Regions from separate parts of the Cohnella sp. GCM10020058 genome, predicted to be linked through region 3. Evidence: riboswitches for the same ligand, from Rfam matches in the RefSeq annotation. Region 3 holds a riboswitch; each other region holds the start of a gene.
What was found. A riboswitch is a leader RNA that binds a small molecule or an ion and turns the genes downstream of it on or off. The one in region 3 is predicted to bind cobalamin.
Positions count from the first base shown of each region.

Region 1 (4,220 bases), 110 kb from region 3:
AGCGTGATAAACCTGTCGAACGTCACCCGAACCGTTCCGCCCATCGCGAACGCCTTCGCAATAGAATCCAGTTTCATGCCGCTTGCCGCGATGCCGCCGATTTTCTCGTTTAGCGTCGGGTCGGCTGCCTCGATCGCCGTAAGCAGCTCAACCTTAGACGGATCGCCGCTCTTGATCTGTGTGCCTTGCGGAATAAAAGCGGACACGTTGCCCTTCGTGACGGATAACGCTGGAAGATTGCTGTCCGTCGCCGTATTCAGGCTAACCTTCGATCCGGAATCCGCCGGAATCGTAACCGTTACTTGCTTGTTCTGGTCGTAAGGATAGAGCGTAAGGCTGTAATCGTTCGTGTCCAGCGGGATATCGACGACCGGCGTCAAACCGTCCGGCAGCGGCAAATCGATTACTTTGGGCGCTGCCGGATCGACGGCATCCGTCATATCGTACAGCCGGTTCTCGCTCTTCGTATATCGATCGTATGCGATGAGCGCATAAGTGCCCTGGTCGGTCGCCATGCTGTCTACTTTGCCAGTCAGTACGTGCTTGAAGCCGCCATCGGGAGCGCCAAATGACAATAACGCCTCCAGAACGGACATGCCTTGCTTGACGAATCGCGCATCCGTCGCCGAATCGATGCCCAGAGCGGATAGCGCCGTAACGACCTGCGCGATGCTCTCGCTGCTGGTGCTTCCGAAGTTCGTAAAGCTGCCCAGGTTGTTCTGTTTAGCAGACAGCCAGACGATCGCCCGATCGACCGCCGCCCGTACCGAATCGTCGGACGCGTAATACGGTGCGAGCGACTGCATCGCCATCGCGGTCAGATCGACGTCGGCCGTAACCGTGCTGAAGCCCCAGCCGCCGGCCTGTTCGGTGCCTTTTTTCACTTCATTGTTCAGCATATATTGAATGAGGTTTTCTCTGGTCGCTTGTTTTTTGCCTTGCGCGGCGGTCGGGAACGCATAGCCGCGCGTATCCATTGCGATCAGCGCCCAGATCGGACCGTTGATGCCTTGCTTAAGGAGATAATCGTAATCGGACAAAGCCTGCGTCGCGTCAAAGCCCCCGACGTCATGCGGGTCCTTGGCGATTGAAGCCAATCCTAGAATAAGACGCGAGTGTTCTGTGCTTTTGCTCTTATCGAGTACGCCGTCGTTCTGAGCGGCTAACGAACTAATTTTCGCCGTGACATTGTCGTAATACTTCGCATAATAGCTTGCAGGTATATCGTAATGCCCGCGCGCGAGCGACAGTACCGACCATTCGCCTCCGAGCGTTCCGAAGGTCGGTTCTTTTACCGTATTCGCAATCCAGGCGAGGTTTTTGCCGAGCTGATCTCCGACGATGCCCGATAGATCATAGTAAACCGTAAACGTCCGAAGCGCCGAGTTACCTGCGTTATCCTTAGCCGTAACGACGATCGTATTGGCGCCTACGATCAGGTTGGCCGTATATTGACTACCCTTGGTCGTAAGTGCGGTGCCGTTCAAGGTCACTGTCGGGACGATGCCGGGCGTACCCGCGTCAGTTGCGGTTACTTGAAAGCTCAGTTGTTTCGTATGTAGATAAGCCTGGTCTTCGATGCCGGCGATCGTGAGCTCCGGCTTGACGACGTCCCATCCGAGTCCGTCCGCCAGTTCCGTTAACGCCCGGTCGACGCTTTCTTGCGTGCTCTCGATATTTTCAAGCACTGCGTACGCATGCGAATACGAGACGGCTATCGTCGGATCGGAAAGCAGCGTATCTCTGGCTGGATCTCCATTGACCTTGCCGATCAGTGCCGTCAATTCATCCTTATCGGCTGAATCTATATAGCCACTGCCGCCTGAATGGTCCAGATCCGCACCGTAGCCCCACACCGTGAACTGCGTGCGGACGACGTCGCCGTCATGCGGGAGGTAAGCCGACAATCCGACCGGCGGGAATTCCCCGTTGACTTCGTACATCCAGCCTGACATCGGCGTATAGTCAAATTCGCCGAGCCATTCGGAATCCTGCCGCCCGCCGAGCGTCTCATTGCCTAACGCGATTTGTTCGAGTATGTAGTCCGGCACATGCGCTTCTTGCACCGAGTCTCGTACATCGGATAAATAGAAAGCGCCGTCGACAGTCCCTGTATGCTTGATATTTTCTTCGCCCAAAACCCGGGCGATGACGGCCGCGCCGTTCTCTCCGGCGTAAAAGGGCACACGGGTAGGCTCCAGCTTGTAGCCTTGACCCAGCGTGAACTTCTCGACACTCAACGTGATATAACCTTCGAGCGCTCCCGCCGCCTCAGCGGCGCCAGTCGTTCCTGCGCCTGCCGCAAACATCGAAAACGCGACGCTTAGCGTGAGCAGCCAGGCCGTTATTTTTCTCATCATGGTGAATGATCCCTGCTTCCCATTCATTATGCTTGCTGATTCGCGATGTGAACGCAATAAAAGAACCTCTTAACGGAATCGTCAAGAGGTTCTAGACCGAGAACGCCAAATAACCAGGCAGCCTCAACTAAAACACCCCCTATCGCTCGTAGAGTTGTCGGTGTGTCATTCAGGCAGGTCTTCTGGCTCGAGAATCATCGTCTCATGCCGCCTTCCCGGAACATCCAGTGGCGTATGGCATAAAGCTCATCTCTTACAGCGGCGGGACCGCGCGGGAATTGCACCCGCTTCCCTTTTAACCCGTCCATAACGCTAGAAAGCAAATCATGACGGGCACCTGAAATGAAAGTATTCAATTAGACTTGATCATCATAGCGGAATATCATGCCTTTGTCATGGATGGTTTATGGCAATTTAATGAATACCGCAAAAGAGCCCGAAGACCAAAAGTCTCCGGGCTGAAACTATGGGATGCAAAGCCTGTCCGCACTTACAGACGCCAGCCAGGCAGCATCGACTTCGTGTTTTGCAGCATGCGGTCGAACAATTGCTCCGCACGATCGCGCGGTATCGTCACCAACGGATCGTTCAAAAATGCCTCCAGTGCCAGGCTTTTATCCTGCTTTAGCGCGGCCTGCAGCGTCGTCTCCTGGTTCGTGACATGGCGCAGCACCATCTCATGAACGGCGTCCGGCAGTCTGCCGGCTACGACCGGGCGAACGGAGTCGAAGGCGAACACGGCATTCGTTTCCACGACCGCGCCGGCCGGCAGGTCCGTCGATTGTCCGCGATTCGTCAGGTTTACGTTCGTGATCAACTCACCCATGCCGAGCAGCGATTTGATCATGTCGATGCCCTCTTCCCCCGTCGGCTTCAGCGTAAAGCTTTCTTCTCCGGCAGCCAACCGGTCGCCGTCGGCATGCAGCTTCTGCTGATTGAGGATGCGCCAGTCGACCTTCGTCAAGCTGAACTTCCAATCCCGAACCGCCTCCGGATCCCGGAGATACTGATCTCCCGGCATAAACTCGGCCAAGTGCCGGTCGCCGGCGGCAGCAATAACGCCGTACCGGCGGAACAGGTCGAACTTCACCCGCTGCGCCGACGCAAAGTGATCGTTCAGCCAGTGACCCTTGCGGCTGCCCTCGAACCCTTCCTCGTAAAATTCGTCTACAAACTCCTTATACAGGGGAAACAGATCGATTCCCTCATAAGACGCCTGGTCCAGCCAGGTAAAGTGGTTGATCCCGAGCACGTTTACCTTGATCTCCCTGCGGTCCACCTTGGCAATCCCGAGCTTGCGCTCGACCATTTGGGCCAGCAGATGCTGCGTTCCGAACACTTCGTGGCAGCAGCCGATCGCTTTGATCCCCGGGAACACTTCATACAGCGTCCGCGTGCACAGCGTCATCGGATTGGTGTAGTTGATTACCCACGCTTCCGGCGCATGCGCCTTGATCGCACCGGCAATCTCGACATACTGCGGTATCGTCCGCAGCGCGCGCAGAAGGCCGCCCGGACCTACCGTGTCGCCGACGGACTGGTAGATGCCGTATTCTTCAGGCAGATGAACATCGGATGCCATCAACTCGAAGGAGCCGGGAAGGATGGAGATGATGACGAAGTCCGCGCCTTTGAGCGCTTCCGGCAGTGTTCGGGCAGCTTCGTACCGCCACTTGCCGGGCGCATCGTCCCGTTCTGCCAGCCTGTTGCCGATGACCGCATTTTGCGCTGCTGCATCGTATTGCAGGTCGTACAGCCTGACGACGCCCGACAGATTCGGCTCCATCGCGAGGTCGCTCATCAACCCCCAGGCCCATCCGCGCGAACCGCCGCCGATATAGGCGATTTGTACGTCTCTAT
Region 1 covers NZ_JBHUJV010000017.1:699,242-703,461, reverse strand. The annotation lists gene ACFSR7_RS30465 (S-layer homology domain-containing protein) at 1-2,360, opposite strand, end outside; cobalamin riboswitch at 2,516-2,716, opposite strand; gene ACFSR7_RS30460 (family 4 glycosyl hydrolase) at 2,851-4,220, opposite strand, start outside.
Region 1: linked by a shared signal. The riboswitch ahead of ACFSR7_RS30465 (S-layer homology domain-containing protein) and the one ahead of ACFSR7_RS30045 (hypothetical protein) in region 3 are both predicted to bind cobalamin.

Region 2 (4,220 bases), on a different contig from region 3:
CTGCATCAATATGCTGGACTATTCCTTTCTGCCCCTGGAAGGCTTCCATCGCTCGTTTCATTTATATGAGGATGCCGAGCGGCAATTCAGGCTGACGGACCTGATTGAACTGCACTTTATCGAGTTTCCGAAGTTTCGCTCGGCCCCTTACGCCCTGACGGACCCGCTGCACCGGTGGCTGAGGTTTCTGGACGAACGCACGACTCACGAACAATTGGAGGAGCTGATCGCCATGGACCCGACGATTCGGACGGCCGAGGAACGGCTGAGCCATCTGAGCGAAGACGACATGACCCGCATGCTGTACGAGGCAAGGGAAAAAGCAAACCGGGATCGGATTAGCTTTTTGAAGGATGCGCGGGAGCAGGGTCTGGAGGAAGGCAGGGAATTAGGTGTTGCGCAGGGCAGGGAGCTGGGCATTGAGCAGGGCAAAGTTGCCGTCGCGCTTAATTTATTGAAAGCCGGTACAGACATCGTCACCGTAAGCCGCTTGTCCGAACTGCCCGTAGATCGGATACGGCGTCTGGCTGCACAACTGGAAGAATAGGCAAACAGCGAATAGACGTCGCAGGCATTTGTGGCCTGCGACGTCTATTTCGTTGCGCTTATGCTGCGTTTACTTGGAGATCAAACCCTGCTTCAGCAGGTTCGACGCGATGACGGCTGCCATCTCGCGGGTCACCTTGGCCTTCGGATCGAACGCGGTGCCGGAGGTGCCTTTTAGCAAGCCCTTGTCGTAAACCGCGCGGACCGACGCGAGCGCGTAGCCGGAGATCTGGCCTTGATCGGAGAAGGCGGTCTTCGATCCCGAGCCGTCAAGCTTGAAGGCTCGGGTCAGCACAACCGCCAGATCTTGACGGGAAATGGCCTCGTTCGGCTTGAACGACGTCGCCGTTACGCCGCCGATCAGCCCCTTGGACTTCGCCGTCATGACTGCATCGAAGTACCAAGCACCCGGTGCGACGTCCGCGAACGCCTGCTTGGCACCCGAAGCCGGTGTTTCGCCGAGCAGGCGCAGAATCAGCGCGGCGAACTGCACGCGGGTCAGCTGCTGCTTCGGCGCGAATTTCAGCTCCGTCGTGCTTACGCCTTGCAGCCAGCCGGCCGCGTAAGCTTCGTTCACGGCACCGCTCGCCCAGGAAGAGATATCGGCCGCGTCCGCGAACGAATCGCCGCTTGCCTGGCCTGCGTTCACGGCTGCCGTGCCCGAATACTTAAGCACGAGCGGCGCAGCGCCGGCACGGTATCCCGTCACCGTGTAGGCCAGCTCGCCTGCGGACAAGCCCTTGAAGGTCGCCGTGCCATTCGCGTCCGTCGTAGCTGTCTGCCCGCCGATCGCGACCTGTACGCCGGCCGCCGGTCCCGTTACTTCCTTGTAGCTGCTGTCGTAATAGGTGTACTGCACGTTCACTGCAGTGGAGCCGCCCGCAGCCGCCTTTGCCGTGACGGACTTTACGAGGCCGCTATCCGAGCCCGACAGATACAGGTACAACTCGTCGCCCGCCTGCAGCCGGAATTTCTCAAGCGAGGTGTCGACCGTTGCATAAGCGCCTCCGCGCTTGACCGCGAACAGCCAGTAGACGCTCTGATCGCCTGCAGCGTCTCCGATGGCGGACAAGAACTTGCCGTATTGCGGATCTTCCGTGTAGCCAAGCTTCAGCTTGTTGCGATCGGCGATCTCTACAAGCGCGTCCCACGCATACACCGCTTGCGTAGCGCTCAACGCAGCCAACGGGCCGTTCAGCCCTTCTACGGCGACCCCCGTCGCGACCCATTGGCTGGCAGCGTTGACGTACACGGAACGATGCGATGCGCCGAATATCCCGTAAGCGGCCAACGCGCGCAGCGCCTGCTCGGTGGCGAACGCCTTGTCCGATGCGGTATCGGACAGCTCGTGCTTGAAGCCGCCGTCCGTATTCTTGAACGCCAGCAAGCGCTGGATCAGGTTCGATCCGTTCTTGGCGAACTTCGCGTCCGCCGGATCGATGCCGTAGGCGGCAAGACCGATGATCGTTTGCGCGATCGCCTCGCTATTTTCGTTGGCGAGATTCGTAGACAGCCACGCGACAGCCTTCTCTGCCGCGGCAGCAACCTCGGGGCGGTCCTTGTACTTGCCCAGGGCGCTGAGCGCCATGCCGTACAGATCGGGGACTGTGGAGCCGTCGATGCCGGAGACGACCGCCGCGACCAGATCGCCGCGCGTCCACGCGGTGCCGGCAGGCAGCTCGTAGTTGCCCGAATCAAGCGCAAGCAGCACAAAGATATCGGCGTACACATTGGCGAAGGACGGATAGCTCGCCAGCTTCGCAATCAAGTCGTGGCCGCCGATGCTGCGAGCGTCCAGACCGATCGCGTTCGCGACCAGCGCGAAGCGCGCCAGCGCCGTCGGATCCGGCGAAGCCTTGGTCCACTCGGTCTCAACGCCGGCAGTCAGCTTCGCCGCATAGTCGGCGGGTACGGCTTGTCCCGCGCGCGCGAAGCTGAGGGCCAGCCAATCCGAGGAAACCCCGCCGTTCGCGTTGACATAACCAACGGCGGCCTGGATATCGGATTGGACGTTGACGGAAGCGGCGACCGTCGTCGCGCTTGCGCTCTCGGCGTAGCTCTTGTCCGCAGGCAGCGTAGCCGACAGCCCGGCAACCGCCAGCGATACCGACAGCGCGAGCGATGCCAGCGATTTGAAGCGTTTAAAGCCCAACATGAGTCATTCCCCTTTTCAACAAATAATGATGAGTCCCCTTGCCAACATACCGCCCGTGCTGCAACAAAAAAACCACTCCAAAAACGGGAGTGATTCGAATCACAGCAAGGCACGGCGCAGCAGAATACATCCGCCCAGGGCGGTTTAGCCGGCACAGCCGATCCCGCCGCTCACTCCGCGAAGCAGACGGAATCCATTCGTATCGAGGCAGGTCTCCTGGCTCTGCTTCATCGCGTTTCCGACGCCTTCCCATTCGAATGAACAGTGGCAGTGCTCGGAGCGCTCGGCATATACAGTGGCGGGACCGCGCCGGACTCTCACCGGACTTCCCTATTAAGCGGCATGGCAGCATGCGCGCGCCTGGTACGAGGATATGCAGTTATGACCTAATGATAGCGGGTCGTCCGATCTTTGTCTATGAAAAGGGAAACATACTGTCCTGGACATCTGCCGAGAGGCCGCCAGTTCCGCCCGGGAAAAATTTGCTCCTGGATTGAAGTCTTGACTCGGGCTCTCGTTGTAGCTATTATGGTTACAACAGATGCCAACGCAAACCGTATCATCTTGCGCCGAAATGCGGAGGCTATCGATTACGATTCCCATCAGGAGGTTGAATTCAATGAAATTGCTAGTGACAGGCGCAACGGGCCACCTCGGTTCTCTCATCGTAAGGGCGCTTCTTGACCGCGTTCCCGCGGAGCAAGTCGCCGTCAGCGTTCGCGATCCGCATAAGGCGGCGGCGTTGGCGGAGCAAGGCGTGGACGTTCGGCGCGGCGACTTTGACGACCCCGCTTCGCTCGGGCAAGCCTTCGCGGGCATCGATCGCCTGCTGATCGTCTCGACGGACGGAGACACGGAGACGCGGATTCGCCAGCACGCCAACGCCGTGGAGGCAGCGCGCAGCGCAGGCGTCGGCTTCATCGCCTATACCAGCGCGCCTAACGCCCAAGAGAGCGAGCTCTTCCTGGCGGAAGTGCACCGTGCAACGGAAAACGCGATTCGCGCGGCAGGCATCCCTCACGCCTTTTTGCGCAACAACTGGTATATTGAAAATGAAGCCGGCGCGATCCAGGGCATCGTCGCAGGCGCCCCGCTCGTTACGTCTGCCGGCGACGGCAAAGTTGGCTGGGCTGCACGCGCCGACTATGCGGAAGCCGCTGCGGCTGTACTCGCCGGCTCCGGACACGAGAACAAAGTGTATGAGCTCGGCGGACCGCTTCGTACGTACGCTGAGCTTGCAAGCGTGGCTTCCGAGGCGCTAGGACGCGAAGTTCCGTTGCAGCAGGTCGACGACGATACTTACGCAGCGATCATGAAGAGCGCCGGCGTGCCGGAGTTCGCCCTGCCCATCGTCACCGCGATCCAGCAGGCGATTCGCGCAGGCACGCTCGACGTGGAGAGCGGCGATCTGGAGAAGCTGCTCGGACGTCCGGCGACGCCGCTGGCGAAGACGGTTGCCGAGATTGCAGGCGCACAATAATTATTCGGCCGATAACAGCGCCTCGCGCTCCGTTATCGG
Region 2 covers NZ_JBHUJV010000009.1:506,721-510,940, reverse strand. The annotation lists gene ACFSR7_RS17735 (Rpn family recombination-promoting nuclease/putative transposase) at 1-547, shown strand, start outside; gene ACFSR7_RS17730 (S-layer homology domain-containing protein) at 617-2,701, opposite strand; cobalamin riboswitch at 2,891-3,079, opposite strand; gene ACFSR7_RS17725 (SDR family oxidoreductase) at 3,321-4,181, shown strand.
Region 2: linked by a shared signal. The riboswitch ahead of ACFSR7_RS17730 (S-layer homology domain-containing protein) and the one ahead of ACFSR7_RS30045 (hypothetical protein) in region 3 are both predicted to bind cobalamin.

Region 3 (4,220 bases):
CGCCGATGGCCTTCGTCTCAAACAGCAGGTAGTTGAAGCCCTTATCGAGCGATACCGTTCCCGTAGCGAACTGCTTGCCGTCCGGTCCGATCGTTCCGTCGATATAGGAGCCGAGGCTGCCATCCTTGTTAATCTTGCGGACGCGCAAGCCATCGACCGCATTAAGCATGCTGCCCTGTACGCGTACCGCAGAGATCTCGTTGGCGATGAGCGATTGGTACACGTGATTGTAGTCGCCCATCAGCATGACGTCGCCATCCGTAAAGCTGTAATAACCGCCGTTGTTGGATATCGCCGTATACTTGGAGCTGTCCAGCTCTTTGCCTCTGCCGTCCTGGAATTTGGACAGCTTCGGCAAAGCTTGCTCCTGCGTGCCTTTATAAAGTAATAGGACGTAATAAGACTTTGTCGTGCTGTTATCCGCCGACGTTACGTCAATGCGATGATAGCCGTAATGACTCGTATTCATATGGCCTACGGAAGGATCGAGTTTGCCTTCGAACCACCCTGTGTCGTCTACGCTAACGCTCTGGCCGTCTACCTTCGCCTTCGCGCCTATCGGAACGACGCCGGAGATGCCTACGCCGTTGATGTTGCTCAATCCGGACGTCGCACGCATGAAATAAACGGTGTCGTCATCGTCGAACAGCGCGCTGGCTCCCGTGTAGGTAGGCTGAGCGTTCGCCTGATACATCGCCGTTCGCAGGTCGGAGAGCGCCGTAGATGTGTCATCCTTGACGATAATCATGCTCTGGGGCGCATTCGTTTTGTAAACCGCGCCTTCGACGGACACCTCCGTATTCGCAGTAACGACGTATTGCCCAGGCTTCTCGAAGTGAAGCGTGACCTGCCCGTCGGCGTCCGTCGTTTGTTCCAGGCTCGTGAACGCGCCCAGGTAATCCGTGCCGCGAAGTCCGGTCGTCCCGATCTCCGCGCCGGCAATGGCGCGCGCAGCGTCAGCGCCTTCAGTCGAAGACAAGTCATAGCCTTTTAGCTGCAAGACGACGGGTTCGTTCGGCGCCACGACGATCCGACCCGCATAGGTACCGCCCGCTTGATCCTCGAACCAGCTGTACAGGTTGTTGACCGAGCTTCTTACCCATAGGAACGACACCTCGTCCCCGTTATGAACGACGGTCGTATCCAATTTGTCGAGGCCGATCCGAGTGCCGTTCAATAGCGCGTAGAACGTGTTCGCGCTCGGCTGCTCGTAAGCGCCCGCGACCTGCTTCAATACGCCGTCTTCAAAAACCAGCCGATAATATTTCGTGCTCTTCAGATCCTCGCCGTACACGTCGTATACGGCACGGGCCAGCGCATCGAACATCGTCGCGCTGCCTGCATTGGCCGTCAAGCCGGCGGATTCGTAGCCAAGCGATCGTGCAAATCCGGGCTCGATCGTGCCGAGCGTGCGCGCGGTCTGAATGCCGAGATCGTAATAGGCGGGGCTGTTTAAGCCGTAGTGAATCGTGGCCGGGCCTGCCGGAGGCGCGTCCTCCGCTTCCACAAGCTTAAACGGAACGGAAGTTATGAATATAGCCATAGCCAATACAAAAGAAAATAAAGACCTCATTGTCTTTTTTCGCACATGATTACTCCTCTTCATACGTTTTTACTAAAATTTATGATTCTGTGACGGTCTTTTTTGGTTTACCGGATACCCACAACGCGATTCGCGCGGAACGCTTATCGGTGGCTCACCCGACAGCCGTTCCGGTGGTTCATCCGACCGCTGTTCCGTTGGCTCATCCGACAGCAGCTTCGATAAGTTGGGCGATCGTCGCCCGCGTCGTTCTTTAGCCGCAACTACAAAACCTGCAAATATACATCTTTTAGGGCCGTTGTCGCCCCTTTCGGCCTAAATTCCTGCAAATATGCAGTTATTTTCGCCTTCAAGCCCCATTTCTGGCTTATACTTTGAATTTGCCTGCATATTTGCAGGTTTTTCATCGGGTGTGTCGGGGCGACCGAAAATACCTGTATAAATGCAGGTTTGGAGGCCCGCCCAAACTCCGAAAGCTCCGCCACGCCAAAAGCACACTCGCCTTCCTCGAATCGCTCGTCCACGCTCGCCCGTCCACGCTCGTCCGTCCACGCTCGTCCGTCCACGAATCGCCCATCCACGCTCGCCCGTCCACGCCGCCCGCCCATCCACGAATCGCCCGTCCACGCCGCCCGCCCATCCTCGAATCGCTCGTCCTCGAATCGCTCGTTCACGCTCGCCCGCCCACAAATCGCCGCATCAAAAAGCCCTTGATTCCTGAGAATCAAGGGCTGCCTGTCGCTGCCGTGACCGATTGAGGCAGACAACAAAAAAAGCACCGCCTCCATCATCCGTAGAGTCTGTGAACAACAAGTCAAGGCAGGTCTCCTGGCTATGCGTCATCGCTCCGCTAGTCCTTCCCGGCTTGCGCCAGTGGCACTTCTAGCGTCGCTCTTCATTTACAGTGGCGGGACCGCGCCGGATTTTCACCGGACTTCCCTTTTAAGCAATGCCAAAAAGTAGACATTGCACCTTGACTTGGTCTATTCAATTATTACGATCATATACGCATGTACCCTGTTTGTCTATGCTGCGTTAAGACGCTGACTTATGTCTCTAGTTTGCTTGATTCATTTAAATGCTAAAAAGGAACAATAAACAAAAGCGCGCTTATCTAAACAAAAAGCAGTTTAGTCCGTCGTTCCGGACCAAGCTGCTTTTTTTCTTTGCCTGCTTATGCTTCTAAAATAGGCTTTTTTCGTATGCTCGTAAGCTCAAAGGCTTCTTTAGGTTTTCCTTCATCAACATAGCATCGCATCGCCGTATCAAATCCGAAAATAGGATGTCCACACAGCCTGCTAATATGCAAAAAGAGGAAAATGGCGTTTTAGCCGCCGACCTTCAATTGCTTCGTAAACGCAAAATGATCGTTTGGGTACATCAAATGAATCGTAATCGTGTAATCGCCGGCTGAAGGAAAGGTGTGACTGGACGAATAGCTGTCCCCTTCTTTAACGGCATCGATCAGACTCGGCAGATCGTTTTTGGAGTTGATCTGAAACTGAACCTTGGCTTCCTCGGCCGCAAATTTCTTATTATCAATCGTGGCGATCAGCTTGGTTGCTTGTCCCGCCGCGGGGGGCGACGGCTCGCTAGTCAGCGTAACCTCCGAAAACTTCAGCGTTTGCTGCTTCCCCGACGCCCCGCACCCGGCCAGCATTAACAGAAAGGCAATAGCTGCTACTATGCTTAGCGCACGCAGCGAATTTCCGTAAGCCTTCATTTCCTGTTCCCCTTCCGTAAGTCGCACATGTCCTGAGATCATCCATCATACGCTGTCCACTCAGCATAAACAAATTGCCCCTGCGTCAAATGACCAAAAAGGGCTAGAACTTCTTTTATAAAAGAGTCCAATTAAAAGAGTTCAAAAAATGTCCATATCAAGCATCAAGACATCATGATTCCGACTACGATCCAAACAAGATACCAAATCAAAAGAGGTGATAATAACAGGATAATAACAGCAATCAAGATGAGGGTCGGCCAATGAGGCTTAGGCATACGTATTGGATTTTTTACAGTTTGTTGACCACTATAACAAGAAGCACACTTTTGGTACGGATTCATTTGGCGGCATCGGAGGCAAATCGGTATTCCGCAATGCGTGCAACAGGCCACTGCGACCCATTCAGGATGTCGATAACATTGCATGGGAACCTCTGTCGTTTTTATTAAATATTAGCATGGTCCGCGAACCTTTTATAGGCGAAATTCATATGTATGAGCAATAATGGTTCAGCGCGGAAGGGGCGATGGGACGCGATGCTGGTCTTCATCCTCAATCCGGATCATCGGGCGCTCCCGCCAAGGCTCACGCAAAACGATGTCCTGAGTGCCTTTCCGCTCTGGCGATGCGAGATCGTGGAAGGCGCAATCGGCGAACGAATGAACGCCATCCTGGACGGTTATAACGCCCCCTTTTTCCTTACGCTGCTCGCTGGCGAACGGTTGAACGCCGGCTGCCTGGCAGGCTTACGGACGCTCGGCGATCAGTTGGACGACGAAACCGCATGCCTGTGTCCGAGCGTCGCCCCCGACCGTCGCGGTCCCGTCGTATGGCGCACTTCGGCCGTTCAAGAAAACGACGGTTTCGCCGATTGCGACTGGCTGCCTTTTCAATCGCTGGTTCTAATCGACATGATGAACCGGCTTTCTCAAGGCTGGCGAATAGCCGAGC
Region 3 covers NZ_JBHUJV010000017.1:592,269-596,488, reverse strand. The annotation lists gene ACFSR7_RS30050 (S-layer homology domain-containing protein) at 1-1,588, opposite strand, end outside; gene ACFSR7_RS30045 (hypothetical protein) at 1,807-2,334, opposite strand; cobalamin riboswitch at 2,345-2,534, opposite strand; gene ACFSR7_RS30040 (FixH family protein) at 2,871-3,266, opposite strand; gene ACFSR7_RS30035 (glycosyltransferase family 2 protein) at 3,806-4,220, shown strand, end outside.